DNA from 2 places in the Mycobacterium xenopi genome. Region 1 is predicted to be linked to the other one. Evidence: riboswitches for the same ligand, from Rfam matches in the RefSeq annotation. Region 1 holds a riboswitch; the other holds the start of a gene.
The links. A riboswitch is a leader RNA that binds a small molecule or an ion and turns the genes downstream of it on or off. The one in region 1 is predicted to bind cobalamin.
Positions count from the first base shown of each region.

Region 2: linked by a shared signal. The riboswitch ahead of metE (5-methyltetrahydropteroyltriglutamate--homocysteine S-methyltransferase) and the one ahead of MYXE_RS17900 (ABC transporter substrate-binding protein) in region 1 are both predicted to bind cobalamin.

Region 1 is NZ_AP022314.1:3,768,480-3,775,709, forward strand. It holds gene rfbD (dTDP-4-dehydrorhamnose reductase) at 1-166, opposite strand, end outside; gene MYXE_RS17880 (LCP family protein) at 232-1,713, shown strand; gene MYXE_RS17885 (TIGR03089 family protein) at 1,748-2,422, shown strand; gene MYXE_RS17890 (DUF1490 family protein) at 2,539-2,820, shown strand; gene ctpC (manganese-exporting P-type ATPase CtpC) at 2,798-4,948, shown strand; cobalamin riboswitch at 4,977-5,153, shown strand; gene MYXE_RS17900 (ABC transporter substrate-binding protein) at 5,192-6,382, shown strand; gene MYXE_RS17905 (FecCD family ABC transporter permease) at 6,379-7,230, shown strand, end outside.
Region 2 is NZ_AP022314.1:1,467,919-1,475,148, reverse strand. It holds gene MYXE_RS06960 (type III polyketide synthase) at 1-159, shown strand, start outside; gene MYXE_RS06955 (isoprenylcysteine carboxyl methyltransferase family protein) at 169-669, shown strand; gene MYXE_RS06950 (NAD(P)/FAD-dependent oxidoreductase) at 666-1,679, shown strand; gene MYXE_RS06945 (enoyl-CoA hydratase-related protein) at 1,691-2,437, opposite strand; gene MYXE_RS06940 (thiolase family protein) at 2,473-3,621, opposite strand; cobalamin riboswitch at 3,774-3,983, shown strand; gene metE (5-methyltetrahydropteroyltriglutamate--homocysteine S-methyltransferase) at 4,111-6,384, shown strand; gene MYXE_RS06930 (DUF3556 domain-containing protein) at 6,458-7,230, opposite strand, start outside.

The sequences.
Region 1 (7,230 bases):
TCACCACATCGCCGCCCTCGATGATCCGCTGGGCGGCGTCGGGGTCGGTGATATCCCACTGCGACGACGTCAGCGCCAGCACGTTTCGCCCCTGGCGAATGGCCTCAGCCGCCAAAAAGCTGCCCACCTGCCCACCGGCACCGGTGATCACGATCCTGCGCGGCACGTCTCGAGTCTGGCACGCCGAGCGGAGCCCTACGCCCGATACCGCTGTTACGGAAGTAGTCTAAAGTGATGCCTGCGCAACGTGTGGTCCGTGCCGTTGCCACCGTGGCGGCCGTGGCCGTCGTTCTGGGAACTGGCGTGGCATGGAGCAGAGTCCGATCGTTCGAAGACGGGATCTTCCACATGTTCGCCCCCTCGCTGGGCCAGGGTGGCGACGACGGTGCGATCGATATCTTGCTGGTCGGCATGGACAGTCGCACCGACGCGCACGGCAACCCGCTCTCCGCGCAGGAGTTGGCGACACTGCGGGCCGGCGACGAGACCGCCACGAATACCGACACGATCATCCTGGTCCGGGTGCCCAACAACGGGAAATCGGCCACCGCGATCTCGATCCCGCGCGACTCGTATGTCGCCGCACCGGGATTGGGCAAGACCAAGATCAACGGCGTCTACGGCCAGGTCCGCGAGGAAAAGCGGGTCAGCCTGGTCGAATCCGGCGTCCCCGAGACCGAGGCCGAAGCGCGGGGCACCGAAGCCGGCCGCGAAGCGTTGATCAAGACCGTTGCCGATCTCACCGGAGTCACTGTCGACCACTACGCCGAGATCGGGCTGTTGGGTTTCGCGTTGATCACCGACGCGCTCGGCGGCGTCGACGTGTGCCTCAAAGAGCCGGTGTACGAACCTCTTTCGGGTGCCGATTTTCCGGCCGGCTGGCAAAAGCTCAACGGCCCGCAGGCGTTGAGCTTCGTGCGCCAGCGCCACGACCTGCCCCGCGGCGACCTGGACCGGGTGGTGCGCCAGCAGGTGGTCATGGCGAACCTGGCCCACAAAGTGCTCTCCGGTAAGACGCTGTCGAGTCCGGCCACGCTGGAGCGGCTGCAGGGCGCCATCCAGCGCTCGGTGGTGCTCTCTTCTGGTTGGGACATCATGGATTTCGTCAAGCAGCTGCAGAAGCTGGCCGCGGGCAATGTCGCATTCGCCACGATCCCGGTGCTCGACGAATCGGGCTGGAGCGACGACGGCATGCAAAGCGTGGTGCGGGTCGACCCGCATCAGGTGCAGGCGTGGGTAGCTGGCCTGTTGCACGACCAGGACCAGGGCAAGACCGAGGAACTGGCCTACACACCGGCCAAGACAACCGCTGACGTACTCAACGACACCGACATCAACGGTTTGGCCGCGGCGGTGTCAGAATTTTTGGTGGCCAAGGGATTTACCGCGGGCGCCGTCGCCAACAACGAAGCCGGGCACGTGAAGAACAGCCAAGTGCGCGCCGCCAAAGCCGACGACCTGGGCGCCCAACAGGTCGCCAAAGCGCTCGGCGGGTTGCCCGTCGTCGCCGACCCAGCGGTGCCGGGCGGATCGGTGCGGGTGGTACTGGCCAACGACTACACCGGCCCCGGCTCCGGCCTCGACGGCACCACCTCGACGACGTCGACGGGGTCGGCTTCGCGCTCCGCGGGGGCGTCAGCCACCGAAAACACCGCTCCCCCGCCGTCGCCGATACTGACCGCCGGCGCCGATCGCCCCGAATGCGTCAACTGACGTGACCAACCTCAGCGAAGCGATCCTCGATCCGATGCTGCGCACTGACCCGGTCGGACCGCGCATCACCTACTACGACGACGCCATCGGTGAGCGCATCGAACTTTCGGCCGCCACACTGGCCAACTGGGCAGCCAAAACCGGCAACCTGCTGCGCGACGAGCTCGGCACCGGTCCGGGCGGCCGGGTCGCGGTGCTGCTGCCGGCGCACTGGCAAACGGCGGCGGTGTGCTTTGGCGTGTGGTGGATCGGGGCCGAGGTGGTGTTTGGCCACCCGGCCGACGTCGCATTGTGCACCTCGGCGCGGCTGCATGAGGCCGACGCCACCGGCGCCAGCGAGGTGGCAGTGCTGTCGCTGGACCCGTTCGGGCGCCCGGCCCCGGATTTACCGGTCGGCGTCACCGACTACGCCACCGCGGTGCGGGTGCACGCCGACCAGATCGCCGCAGAGCGCCGTCCTGGGCTCGCGCTAGCGGGCCGGTCCGTCGACGAGGTGCTTGGCGCTTGCCAAGCAGCCGCTGCCGCAAGGGGTTTGACGTCAACGGATCGGGTGCTTTCGACGAAGTCGTGGGCGACTGCCGACGAGCTGGTCGACGGTTTGCTGGCCGTGCTCGCCGTCGGCGCGTCGCTGGTACAGGTGGCCAACCCCGACCCGGCGGTGTTGCCGCGCAGGATCCAGGCCGAGAAGGTGACCCGCGTCCTCGAGTAACGAGCGATGAGCTCCCGGCCGCGCCGTTTCCGGTCGGCAAGATACATATTGGTATAGCAATATTTCTATGTTAACGTCGTCGGAGGAACCGACCAGAGCCGAAGAAAGGTTAAGCGATGGTGGTGCACGGGCTACTCGAGAAGGCGGCCACGACGGTAGTAACCGGGCTGGCCGGGGTGACCGCCTATGAGCTGCTGCGAAAAGCGTTGGCGAAAGCCCCGTTACACGAAACCGCGGTGACGGCCGCGGAGTGGGGGTTGCGCGGGACCCGGCGCGCGGAGGAAGCAGCTGAATCGGCCCGCCTTAAGCTCGCCGATGTGATGGCCGAAGCCCGTGAACGCATCGGCGAAGAAGCGCCCACCCCGGCGATCAGCGATGTCGACCAGCACGAACACTGACCTGTCGGTCGTTTCCGACGCGGCCGGCCGCATGCGGGTCGAAGTCCCGTGGGTGCGTTCCAACCCGCGCCGCGCGGTCGCGGTCGAAGAGGCAGTGGACCCCCAAGACGGCGTACGCGTCGTGCACGCCTACCCCCGCACCGGATCGGTCGTCGTCTGGTATTCGCCGAAGCGGTGTGATCGTTCGGCGGTGCTGGCGGCGATCAAGGAGGCCGCACACACCGCCGCCGAGCTGATCCCGGCCCGCGCGCCGCACTCGTCGGAGATCCGCAACGCCGACGTGCTGCGCATGGTGATTGGCGGTGCAGCGCTGGCATTGCTGGGCGTGCGCCGCTATGTGTTCGCCCGCCCGCCGCTGCTCGGACCGACCGGCCGGCTGGCCGCCACCGGTGTCACGATCTTCACGGGGTATCCGTTTCTGCGCGGCGCGCTGCGCTCGTTCCGGTCCGGTCGCGCCGGAACCGATGCTCTGGTGTCCGCCGCGACGGTGGCCAGCCTGGTGCTACGGGAGAACGTCGTCGCGCTGACGGTGCTGTGGCTGTTGAATATCGGTGAGTACCTTCAAGATCTGACGCTGCGCCGGACCCGGCGCGCGATCTCGGATTTACTGCGCGGCAGCGCCGACACCGCCTGGATCCGCCTAAACGACGGCAACGAGGTTCAGGTCCCGATCGATACCGTACAGATCGGCGACGAGGTGGTGGTCCACGACCATGTGGCGATCCCGGTCGACGGCGAGGTGGTCGACGGGGAGGCGGTGGTCGACCAATCCGCGATCACCGGAGAAACCCTGCCCGTCAGTGTCCTCGTCGGCTCGACGGTGCACGCCGGCTCGGTGGTGATGCGGGGACGGCTCGTGGTGCGTGCCCGCGCGGTCGGCAGTCAAACCGCCATCGGGCGCATCATCGCCCGTGTCGAGGAGGCCCAGCACGATCGGGCCCCGATTCAGACTGTCGGCGAGAACTTTTCGCGCCGCTTCGTGCCGACGTCGTTTATCGTGTCGGCGCTCACCTTGGCGGTCACCCGCGATGTCCGGCGCGCGATGACCATGCTGCTGGTGGCGTGCCCGTGCGCGGTGGGGCTGGCCACCCCGACCGCGATCAGCGCGGCGATCGGCAACGGCGCTCGCCGCGGCATCCTGATCAAAGGCGGCTCGCACCTCGAAGAGGCCGGCCGGGTGGACGCCGTTGTGTTCGACAAGACCGGCACCCTGACCGTCGGGCGTCCAGTGGTGACGAATATCGTTGCCATGCATGATGATTGGGAGCCCGAACAGGTGCTGGCGTATGCGGCCAGCTCGGAGATCCACTCCCGTCATCCGCTGGCCGAGGCGGTGATCCGGTCGACCGAAGAACGCCACATCACCATCCCGCCGCATGAGGAATGCGAGGTCCTGGTCGGGCTTGGCATGCGGATGTGGGCCGACGGACGAATCCTGCTGCTGGGCAGTCCGTCGCTGCTGCAGTCCGAAAACGTCGCGGTGTCAACGGAAGCTGCGGAGTGGGTGCGCAAGCTGCGACGCCAGGCCGAGACCCCGCTGCTGCTCGCGGTGGACGGCACGCTGGTCGGATTGATCAGCCTGCGCGACGAAATCCGCCCCGAGGCGCCTGACGTGCTGAAGAAGTTGCGCGCCAGCGGAATTCGCCGCATTGTCATGCTTACCGGCGACCACCCGGAAATCGCCGAGGTGGTTGCCCGCGAGCTGGGCATCGAGGAGTGGCGCGCCGAAGTGCTGCCGGAGGACAAGCTCGAAGTGGTCCGCCAGCTGCAAGACGAAGGCCACGTGGTGGGCATGGTCGGCGACGGCATCAACGACGCCCCAGCGCTGGCGGCCGCCGACATCGGAATCGCCATGGGGCTGGCCGGAACCGATGTCGCCGTGGAGACCGCCGATGTCGCGCTGGCCAACGATGACCTGCAGCGCCTGCTCGACGTGCGGGATCTGGGAGCGCGCGCGGTCGAAGTCATCCGCGAGAACTACGGCATGTCGATCGCGGTCAACGCCGCCGGGCTGATGATCGGTGCCGGCGGCGCGTTGTCGCCGGTCCTCGCCGCGATTTTGCACAATGCGTCGTCGGTAGCGGTGGTTGCCAACAGCTCGCGGCTGATCCGCTACCGCCTCGACTAGATGCGGACACCCTGATCGCTTAGTTGCGAACGGTATGCAATAATCACGCCCGTAAGGCGATGACGATGCAGGAAGCCGGTGCGAATCCGGCGCGGTCCCGCCACTGTCATCGGGGAGCGACCCTCAACAGCCACGGCCGCGAGCTGGAAGGCGAGGCGAGCAGCGATCCGAGAGCCAGGACACTCGCGTCATCGTGTCCTGCGACCCCGGGGCGGTGTACCCCGAGAGAGCTGACCGACGTCCATGCCACGTCTCGCATGGGTGGCCGTCGTCATGGCCGCCTGCCTGGCGCTTATTGCCGGCGCTTGTGCTAGCCCGCCGGACACCGGCGCGCGCCCCAATCCCGCGTGCATCAGCGGCTTCAAGCCCGACGTCGACTACTTCCCGGACAAGTCGACGGTCGCCGACGCCACCAAATTCACTATCAGCTACCACCACAGCTACCAGGTTCTGACCGTCCAGCAGCCCTACCCGAACGGTCGACCCCAGTCGTATGTGCTGGTGCGCTGCGGCGCGCCGCGCCCACAGTTGGCCGGTGAGTTAACGCACGCGCAGCAGATCACGGTGCCGGTCACCACCCTCTATTCGGCTTCGACGACCCACCTGGGCATGATCACCGAACTCGGGCAGACGGACGTGGTCACTGGTGTGGCGAGTGCCGCGAACGTCGTCAGTCCGCGACTGCGCCAACGCATAGCGGCCGGACGGGTCGCCGAGTTCGCGCCCGGCGGGCAAGTCGATGCCGAAGCCGTGATCGCCGCCCGCCCCGATGTGCTGGTGACCCAGGGCACCGACGACCCGAGCTACGCCAAGCTGCGCGACGCCGGCGTCGGCGTGGTCGCCGACGCCGAATGGCTGGAGCCCACGCCGCTCGGCCGCGCCGAGTGGGTCAAGGTGTTCGCCGCGCTGACCGGCACCGAGAGGAAGGCCGACGCGATCTACCGCAAGCTGCGTGACGATTACCGCAACGTCGCCGCGAAGACCGCGCGCGTTCGGCCCGTCGAGGTGTTGCCTGGCGAGATGTATCACGGCGCCTGGTCGATGCCCGCCGGCGGCGCCTATGCCGGTCGGCTGATTGCCGATGCGGGCGGCGGCTACCCGTGGGCGGGCGACAAGCGCGCCGGAAGCCTGCAGCTGAACTTCGAATCGGTCTATGCCAAGGCCGGGCAGGCACCACTGTGGCTAGTCATCAGCAACTGGACGACCATCAATGACGCTCTGGCGCAAGACAACCGGTACGCCCGGTTGGCGGCAACGCGTACCGGTCAGGTGTGGTCGGCGACGAAATCGCTTGGCCCGGGCGGCGGCAACGACTACTGGGAACACGGTGTGGCGCGCCCGGATCTCGTGCTGAGCGATCTCGTGGCGATCCTGCATCCCGGCCTCGCCCCCGGCCACCGGTTCCAGTTCTACCGGCGGGTGATGCCCGCATGAGCCGCGCGTTAATGGTGTGGACGACGTTGGCCGGCGTCGTCGTTGCGCTGGCTCTGCTGGGGCTTGTCCTCGGGCCGGTGCGGGTGCCGTTGCCCGAGACCGTCCGAGCGCTGGTCGGCGCTCAGGCATCCGACCCGCGCTGGCAGGTGATCGTGACGAGCATGCGGCTGCCGCGGGTCCTCACCGCGATCGCTGCGGGCGCCGGACTTGGTATCGCGGGGTTGCAGATGCAAACGCTGTTTCGCAACACGCTGGCGGACCCGTACGTGCTAGGCGTCAGTTCCGGTGCGAACCTTGGGGTTTCAGTCGTAGTGATCGGTAGCGGATCCGGTTTCACGACGAGGCTGGCCGAAGCCGGCCGCGCCAGTGTGGTTCTCGCCGCCACAGTTGGCGCCGCGCTGGTGCTGGCCACCGTCCTGGTGCTTGCGCGCTGGGTGCGCTCGGCGCCGACCCTGCTGCTGATTGGCGTCATGGTGGGCGCGGCCAGCACCGCGGTCGTCAACGTGCTGCTGGTCTACGCAGATCCTCAGCGCGTGCAGCAGTATCTGCTGTGGGGGCTGGGCAGCTTCGCCAGCACGACGTGGGCGGATCTGCGGCTGCTGCTGCCCGTCGTCGCATTGGGGTTGGTGGCATCGGCGTTGACGGTGCGCCCCTTGAACGCCCTGCTGCTCGGCGAGGGCTACGCGCGCACCATGGGCATCGACGTGCGGCGGATGCGGCTGGTCACTGTCGCGTCGGCGTCGCTGCTAGCCGGAGCCACGACGGCGTTCTGCGGCCCGATCGCGTTTCTCGGCCTGGTGGTGCCGCATCTGGCGCGGCTGGCCGCGGGTACCTCCGATCATCGGGTG
Region 2 (7,230 bases), 2.3 Mb from region 1:
ACCCGCAAGTCGTTGCGCGACAACGGCAATCTCTCGTCAGTGTCGGTGCTGGACGTGCTTCGCGCAACCATGGCCGATCCGCCACCGCCAGGTTCTATCGGGCTGATGATCGCGATGGGGCCAGCGTTCTGCTCGGAACTCGTCCTGCTCGGCTGGTAGGCCTGGGCCGTGTACTACCTGCTGATCCTGTTGGTCGGCATCGAACGCCTGGTGGAGCTGACCGTATCCAAGCGCAACGCGCGGTGGGCTTTTGCTCACGGTGGAAAAGAGTTCGGCCACAACCACTATCCGGCGATGGTCACCCTGCACAGTGCGCTGCTGCTCGGCTGCGTCGTCGAGGTTTGGTTGCTGCATCGCCCCTTTATCGGGTGGCTAGGCTGGCCGGCGCTCGGCGTGGTCGGGCTGAGCCAGGCCCTTCGCTGGTGGTGCGTCACAACGCTGGGCCGGCGCTGGAACACCCTGGTGATCGTTGTGCCGCAAGCCCCACTGGTCCGACGCGGTCCGTATCGCTGGCTTCGCCACCCCAACTACGTGGCCGTGGTGGCTGAAGGTCTGGCGTTGCCGCTGGTGCACACCGCGTGGTTGACCGCGTCCGCATTCACACTGGCCAACGCCGTGTTGCTCAGGGTACGTATCCGGGTCGAGAACGCGGCGCTGGGCTACACATGACGTATGACGCTGATCTGCTGGTGGTCGGCGGCGGCCCGGCCGGCCTCGCCACAGCGTTACACGCGCGCGCCCAAGGGCTTTCGGTTATCGTCGCAGAGCCGCGAGAAAGCCCGATCGACAAAGCATGCGGCGAGGGCCTGATGCCCGGCGGCCTGGCCGCGCTGACGGCGCTGGGCGTCGACCCGGCTGGCCTGCCGTTCCGCGGGATCGCCTACGTCACCGAGCAGCGCCGTGCAGAGGCGTTGTTCCGCAGCGGATCAGGCCGCGGCGTGCGGCGCACCACCTTACATGCCGCGTTGGCGGCGCGCGCCAAAGAACAAGACGCCGAATGGATCCGGACACGTGTCACCGCCGTCGAGCAAGATGCATGCGGGGTCGCCGCTGGTGGTGTCCGCGCTAAATGGCTAGTAGGAGCCGACGGACTGCATTCGCCGATCCGACGGGCCGCGGGAATCACCGCAGTGGCCGGAACGCCACGGCGCTACGGCGTACGCTGGCACTTTCGCGTGCCGGTCTGGTCGGAGCTCGTCGAGGTGCATTGGTCACCCTGGGGTGAAGCGTATGTGACACCGGTCGAACCGGACCTGGTCGGTGTGGCAGTCCTGTCCCGGCATCGACCCGACCTGGCGTGGTTCCCTTGGCTGGCAAGCCTTTTGCGCGGCGCGCAGCCTGGGCCAGCCCGCGGCTGCGGGCCCCTGCGTCAAGTGGTGTCCCGCCGCGTCGCCGGACGAGTGTTGTTGGTGGGAGATGCAGCCGGATACGAGGACGCATTGACCGGGGAGGGCATCAGCCTGGCCGTCAGGCAAGCGGCGGCCGCCGTGACCGCCATCGTCAATGACGACCCGTGGTCGTATGAGAGGGCATGGCGGCGGATTACCCGCAACTACCGGCTGCTGACCCGCGGGCTGGTGCTGGCCAGTGCGCCCCGCCCGGCCCGGCGCGCCATCGTGCCTGCGTGCGCGCTGCTACCCGGCGTTTTCGGTCGGGTAGTGAATGCCCTCGCGCAGTGAAATGAACTGCGTCAGCGCGCCTTCCAGACCGGTTGGCGTTTCTCGGCAAACGCCAGAGGCCCTTCCTTGGCGTCCTCGGACTTCAATAGTGCACGGAACTCGCGCTGAGTGCGGGCCCAGCACGGCTCCTCGTCGGGGATGACGCCGTCATCGGCCCCGTAGGCGATCCGCTTGCTGGCCTGCACCGACAGCGGCGCGTTGACGGTGACCCGCTCGGCCAGCGCCAAGGCGGCTTCTAGCACTGTGCCGTCGGGAACGACCTGGTTGATCAGACCCCACTTGAGCGCCTCGGCGGCGCTGATCGGCTCACCGGTCAGCAGCATCTCCAGTGCGACCTTGCGGGGCAGCTGGTGCACGATGCGGAACACGCCACCGGCGCCGGCGATCAGTCCGACCTTGACCTCCGGCAGACCGAACTTCGCCCGTTCCTCCGCGACGACGAGATCGCTGGCCAGCGCCAACTCAGTGCCGCCGCCCAACGCGGTGCCGTTGACCGCGGCGATCGTCGGCTTGTCGATGAAGTGACGCACGTAACCGGCGAATGCCCACTCCGGATGATCAGGGTGATAGAGGTTTTCCCGCCGCGAGATCGCCTTGAGATCGGCTCCGGCACAAAATGATTTGTCGCCGGCGCCGGTGATCACCACCGCCCTGATCTCAGGATCGTGTTGTGCCTGTTCGAGGGCGTCGCCGACGGCGGTGCCGACCGCGGCGTTGACGGCGTTGCGGGCCTCGGGACGGTTGATCGTGATGACCATGACGTTGCCGTGTCGCTCGACGAGCGCGGCGACGCTCACAGCAACTCCACGATGGTGGCGTTGGCCTGTCCGCCGCCCTCGCACATCGTTTGCAGGCCGTAGCGAATTCCCTTGTCTCGCATGTGGTAGAGCAGCGTGGTCATGATACGTGCCCCCGAGCCACCGAGCGGATGGCCCAGCGCGATAGCGCCGCCGTTGGGGTTGAGTTTCTTCTCGTCGGCGCCGATGTCGCGCAGCCAGGCCAGCGGCACGGGCGCGAACGCCTCGTTGACCTCGTAGGTCCCGATGTCGTCCAGGCTCAGGCCGGATTTCTTCAGGGCCTTCTGGGTGGCCGGGATCGGCGCGGTGAGCATGATCACCGGGTTGGCGCCGGCCAGCGTCGCAGTGTGTACTTTGGCGATCGGCTTGAGCCCCAACGCCTTCGCCTTCTCCGCCGACATGAACAACACCGCCGCGGCCCCATCGGAGATCTGGCTGGAGTTGCCGGCGTGGATCACACCGTCTTCTTTGAAGGCCGGCTTGAGCTCGGCCATCTTTTCGATCGTCGTTCCTCGGCGGATGCCCTCGTCCTTGAGCACCACGTTGCCGTCCGGGTCCTTGATCGCGACGATCTGGTCATCAAACGCACCGGAATCCTGTGCGGCAGCAGCTTTCTCGTGAGAGCCGAGGGAGAACTCGTCGAGCATGGTGCGGTCGAATCCCCACTGCTCGGCGATCATCTCGGCGCCGATGCCCTGGTTGGGGATCGCGCCGTTGTAGCGGCTCAGGAAAGCGTCGGGGAACGGCCTGCCGCCGTTGGCCAATGACGAGCCCATCGGCACCCTCGACATCGACTCCACACCGCCGGCCACGACGACGTCGTAGTGACCGGCGACCACGCCCGCGGCCGCGAAGTGGATCGACTGCTGGCTGGATCCACACTGGCGGTCGACGGTGACACCGGGCACGGTTTCCGGCCAGCCCGCCGTCAGCAACGCAGTGCGGGCGATGTCGAGCGCCTGCTCCCCGGCCTGCATCACGCACCCCCAGATCACGTCGTCGACGATCTCGGGATCGATCCCCGCCCGCTCGACCAGCCCGTTGAGCACCTGCGCGGACAGCTCGGCGGGATGCACGCCGGATAGCCCACCGTTGCGCTTGCCGATCGGTGAGCGCACTGCCTCGACGATGACGGCTTCAGCCATGACCTATCTCCTTCACATGAGGTTGTGCCTCGATTGTTGACCAACCCGTTGGGCGGTTCACCGCGGGGGTACGGCGGCGGCGCCTGCCCCGCGACGGCGACGTCCCCGGTGCCGAAGCGCTGGCGACCGGCTAGTACCCTCGATTACGCAGCTGGTTTGCCGGCAATGTCGGCATCGAGCGAGGCAGCTTGATTCTGCCTCGCGAGAGGGAACCCGGTGAGAATCCGGGACTGTCCCGCAGCGGTATGCAGGAACGACCGCCGTCATCAGCACTGGTCGCCCGACTGGGAAGCGACGGCCATTAGGAGCACCGCCGGTGCGCGCCTGCGAGTCCGAAAACCTGCCGGTTGTGCCGGATGCGCCGCGTCCGGCGGCTCATCGCCTCGTGGAATGGGCGCCTGGCCGTAACGGTTGCAGTGCATGCGCCGCGACCTGATCGGCTGCGCGTCCGCGGGCGGTGACCACCCCGTCGCGAGTGAAGGACGAACAGTGACCGCTCAACCGTTTACCGCCACCATCACCGGCGCACCCCGCATCGGCCCGCGCCGCGAACTCAAACGCGCCACCGAAGGATATTGGGCCGGACGGACCAGCCGAGCCGAGCTGGAGTCCGTCGCGGCGACGCTGCGCCGCGACACCTGGTCGCAATTGGCGGCGGCGGGCCTGGATTCGGTGCCGGTCAACACCTTCTCCTACTACGACCAGATGCTCGACACCGCGGTCATGGTCGGTGCGCTGCCCGCACGGGTGCAGACGGTGCACGACGACCTGGACCGTTACTTCGCCGCCGCGCGCGGGACCGAGGACATCGCGCCGCTGGAGATGACGAAGTGGTTCGACACCAACTACCACTACCTTGTTCCCGAGATTTCGCCCGGCACCCGGTTCAGGCTGAACCCGGCCAAGGTGGTTGCCGAGCTGAAAGAAGCTTTGCAGCAAGGTATTCCGGCGCGTCCGGTGATCGTCGGTCCGATCACCTTCCTGCTGCTGAGCAAAGCGGTGGACGGCGGGGGCGCACCGATCGGGCGCATCGACGAGCTGGTCCCGGTGTATTCCGAGCTGCTGTCGCAACTGGCCGACGTCGGCGCGGCCTGGGTACAGTTCGACGAGCCCGTCCTGGTGACCGACATCAGCGCCGACGCGCCGGCGCTGGCCGAGCGGGTGTATAGCGCGCTGGGTTCGGTGGCCAAACGCCCGGCAATCCATGTCGCCACCTACTTCGGGGATCCAGGCGATGCCCTGGCTGCGTTGGCCCGCACACCGGTCGAGGCGATCGGCGTCGACTTGGTCGCCGGTGCGGGCACTGCCGTCGCCTCGGTGCCGGAGTTGGCCGGCAAGGTCCTGGTGGCCGGGATCGTCGACGGCCGCAACGTGTGGCGCACCGACCTGGAAGCCGCGCTGAGCAGGCTGGCCACTCTGCTGGGTTCGGTTGGCACGCTGGCGGTCTCGACGTCGTGCTCGACGCTGCACGTGCCCTACACGCTGGCCGCTGAAACCGGGTTGGACGACAACCTGCGCAGCTGGTTGGCCTTCGGCGCCGAGAAAGTGCACGAAGTGGTTACGCTGGCGCGGGCCTTGCGGGACGGACGCGATGCGGTGGCCGACGAGATCGCGGCCTCCAATGCGGCGGTAGCGTCGCGCCGTTCGGATCCGCGGCTGCGCAACGAGCAGATCCGGGCCCGCATCGACTCGATCCTGGCTTCTGGCGCCAAACGTGGCAATGCCGCCGAGCGCCGCGAAATGCAGAAAGCGCGGCTACACCTGCCGCCGCTGCCGACGACCACGATCGGCTCCTTCCCGCAGACCCCGGCGATCCGTAAGGCGCGTGCCGCTTTCCGTTCGGGCGAGATCGACGAGGCGGAGTACGTGCGGCGGATGAAGGCCGAGATCGCCGACGTGATCGCGCTGCAGGAGCGGCTGGGCCTCGACGTCTTGGTCCACGGCGAACCCGAACGCAACGACATGGTGCAGTACTTCGCCGAGCAGCTAGACGGTTTCGCCGCCACCGACAACGGCTGGGTGCAGTCCTACGGCACCCGCTGTGTGCGCCCGCCGATTCTCTACGGGGACGTGTCAAGGCCGCATCCGATGACGGTCGAGTGGATCACCTACGCGCAGTCGCTGACCGACAAGCCGGTCAAGGGCATGTTGACCGGGCCGGTGACGATCTTGGCGTGGTCGTTTGTGCGCGACGACCAGCCGCTGGCCGACACCGCCTACCAGATCGCGCTGGCGATCCGCGACGAGACCGTCGATCTGCAATCGGCCGGTATCGCGATCATCCAGGTCGACGAACCGGCGCTGCGAGAGCTGCTACCGCTGCGCCGCGCCGAGCAAGATTCCTACCTGCAATGGGCGGTAGGCGCGTTCCGGTTGGCCACCTCCGGGGTCTCCGACTCAACGCATATCCAAACCCATCTGTGTTATTCGGAGTTTGGTGAAATCATCGGCGCTATCAGCGAATTGGACGCCGATGCCACGCTGATCGAGGCGGCTCGCTCGCACATGGAGGTGCTCGACGACCTGAATGCTGCCGGCTTTGCCAACAGCGTGGGACCGGGCGTCTACGATATCCATTCCCCGCGGGTGCCCGGCACCGAGGAGATCGCCAATTCGCTGCGTGCGGCGTTGAGAGCTGTTCCCGCTGAGCGTCTTTGGGTCAATCCGGACTGTGGGCTGAAGACCCGCACCGTCGAGGAGGTCACGGCGTCGCTGCAGAACATGGTCGCGGCAGCGGCCAAGGTGCGCGCAGAAGTCGCCTAGCCGGAATAGTTCGCCGAATGTGAAACTGTTGCGGTAAAAGACGCCTCAGACTCAAGGGGTCGCTGCAACAGTTTCACGCTCGGCGCGAGTCCAGCCCTTGATGCTCGTACACGTGCACCGGCACGGTGTCGTCCCACGGTTGCCGGGTGACCATGTCAGCCACCTGCACATAGCCGCGCTCGAATTCGCCTGTCGCTGCGTCGACTAACCGGTACTCCTGGGTTTGCCGGTGGATGGGTTGCGCGTCGAGCAGCACGACGCGCACCTCACCGGGCTCGAAGTGGCAGCGCTCCTGCATCGCGGTGATCAGTTGTTCGTTGTGCATGTGGCCGTCGCCGAAATTCCAGCCGATGGCAGTGGAGCAGATTCGTTCGCCGTCGGTGATGACGTAGTCGTCCTCGTTCTGCCCGGCCATAGCCCGGTGCGCCAGCGTGAACAAGGCTCGGCCGTGGGTATTCATCGCGCGGAAGGCGTATCCGAGATACATCGGGATCTGCGCGCGGTCCTTGCCGTAGAAGCGTTCCAGCTGGGCCGCCGGCATGCTCGCGATGGCCACCAGCCCGCGACTGATCTTCTCGTCCGCCGACGGTTTGACGCACCACAGCGTGGTATCCCAGTTGCCCGCGTAATAGCGCATGCCGGGCAAGAACGAGATCTTGCGCGGGAACAGGTTGCCGGCAATCACGATGCCGGCCAAGACGGCGAACAAGATCGCCACCGGCACAGGATGTTTCAGGTCAGCTAGCCCCAGATCGGCATAGGCAACGAAGAGTGCTCCGATCCCGTAAATCATGAAGACATTCCACTCCAGGGGCACTCCCATCGGAATCGCGGTCAGGATCGCCA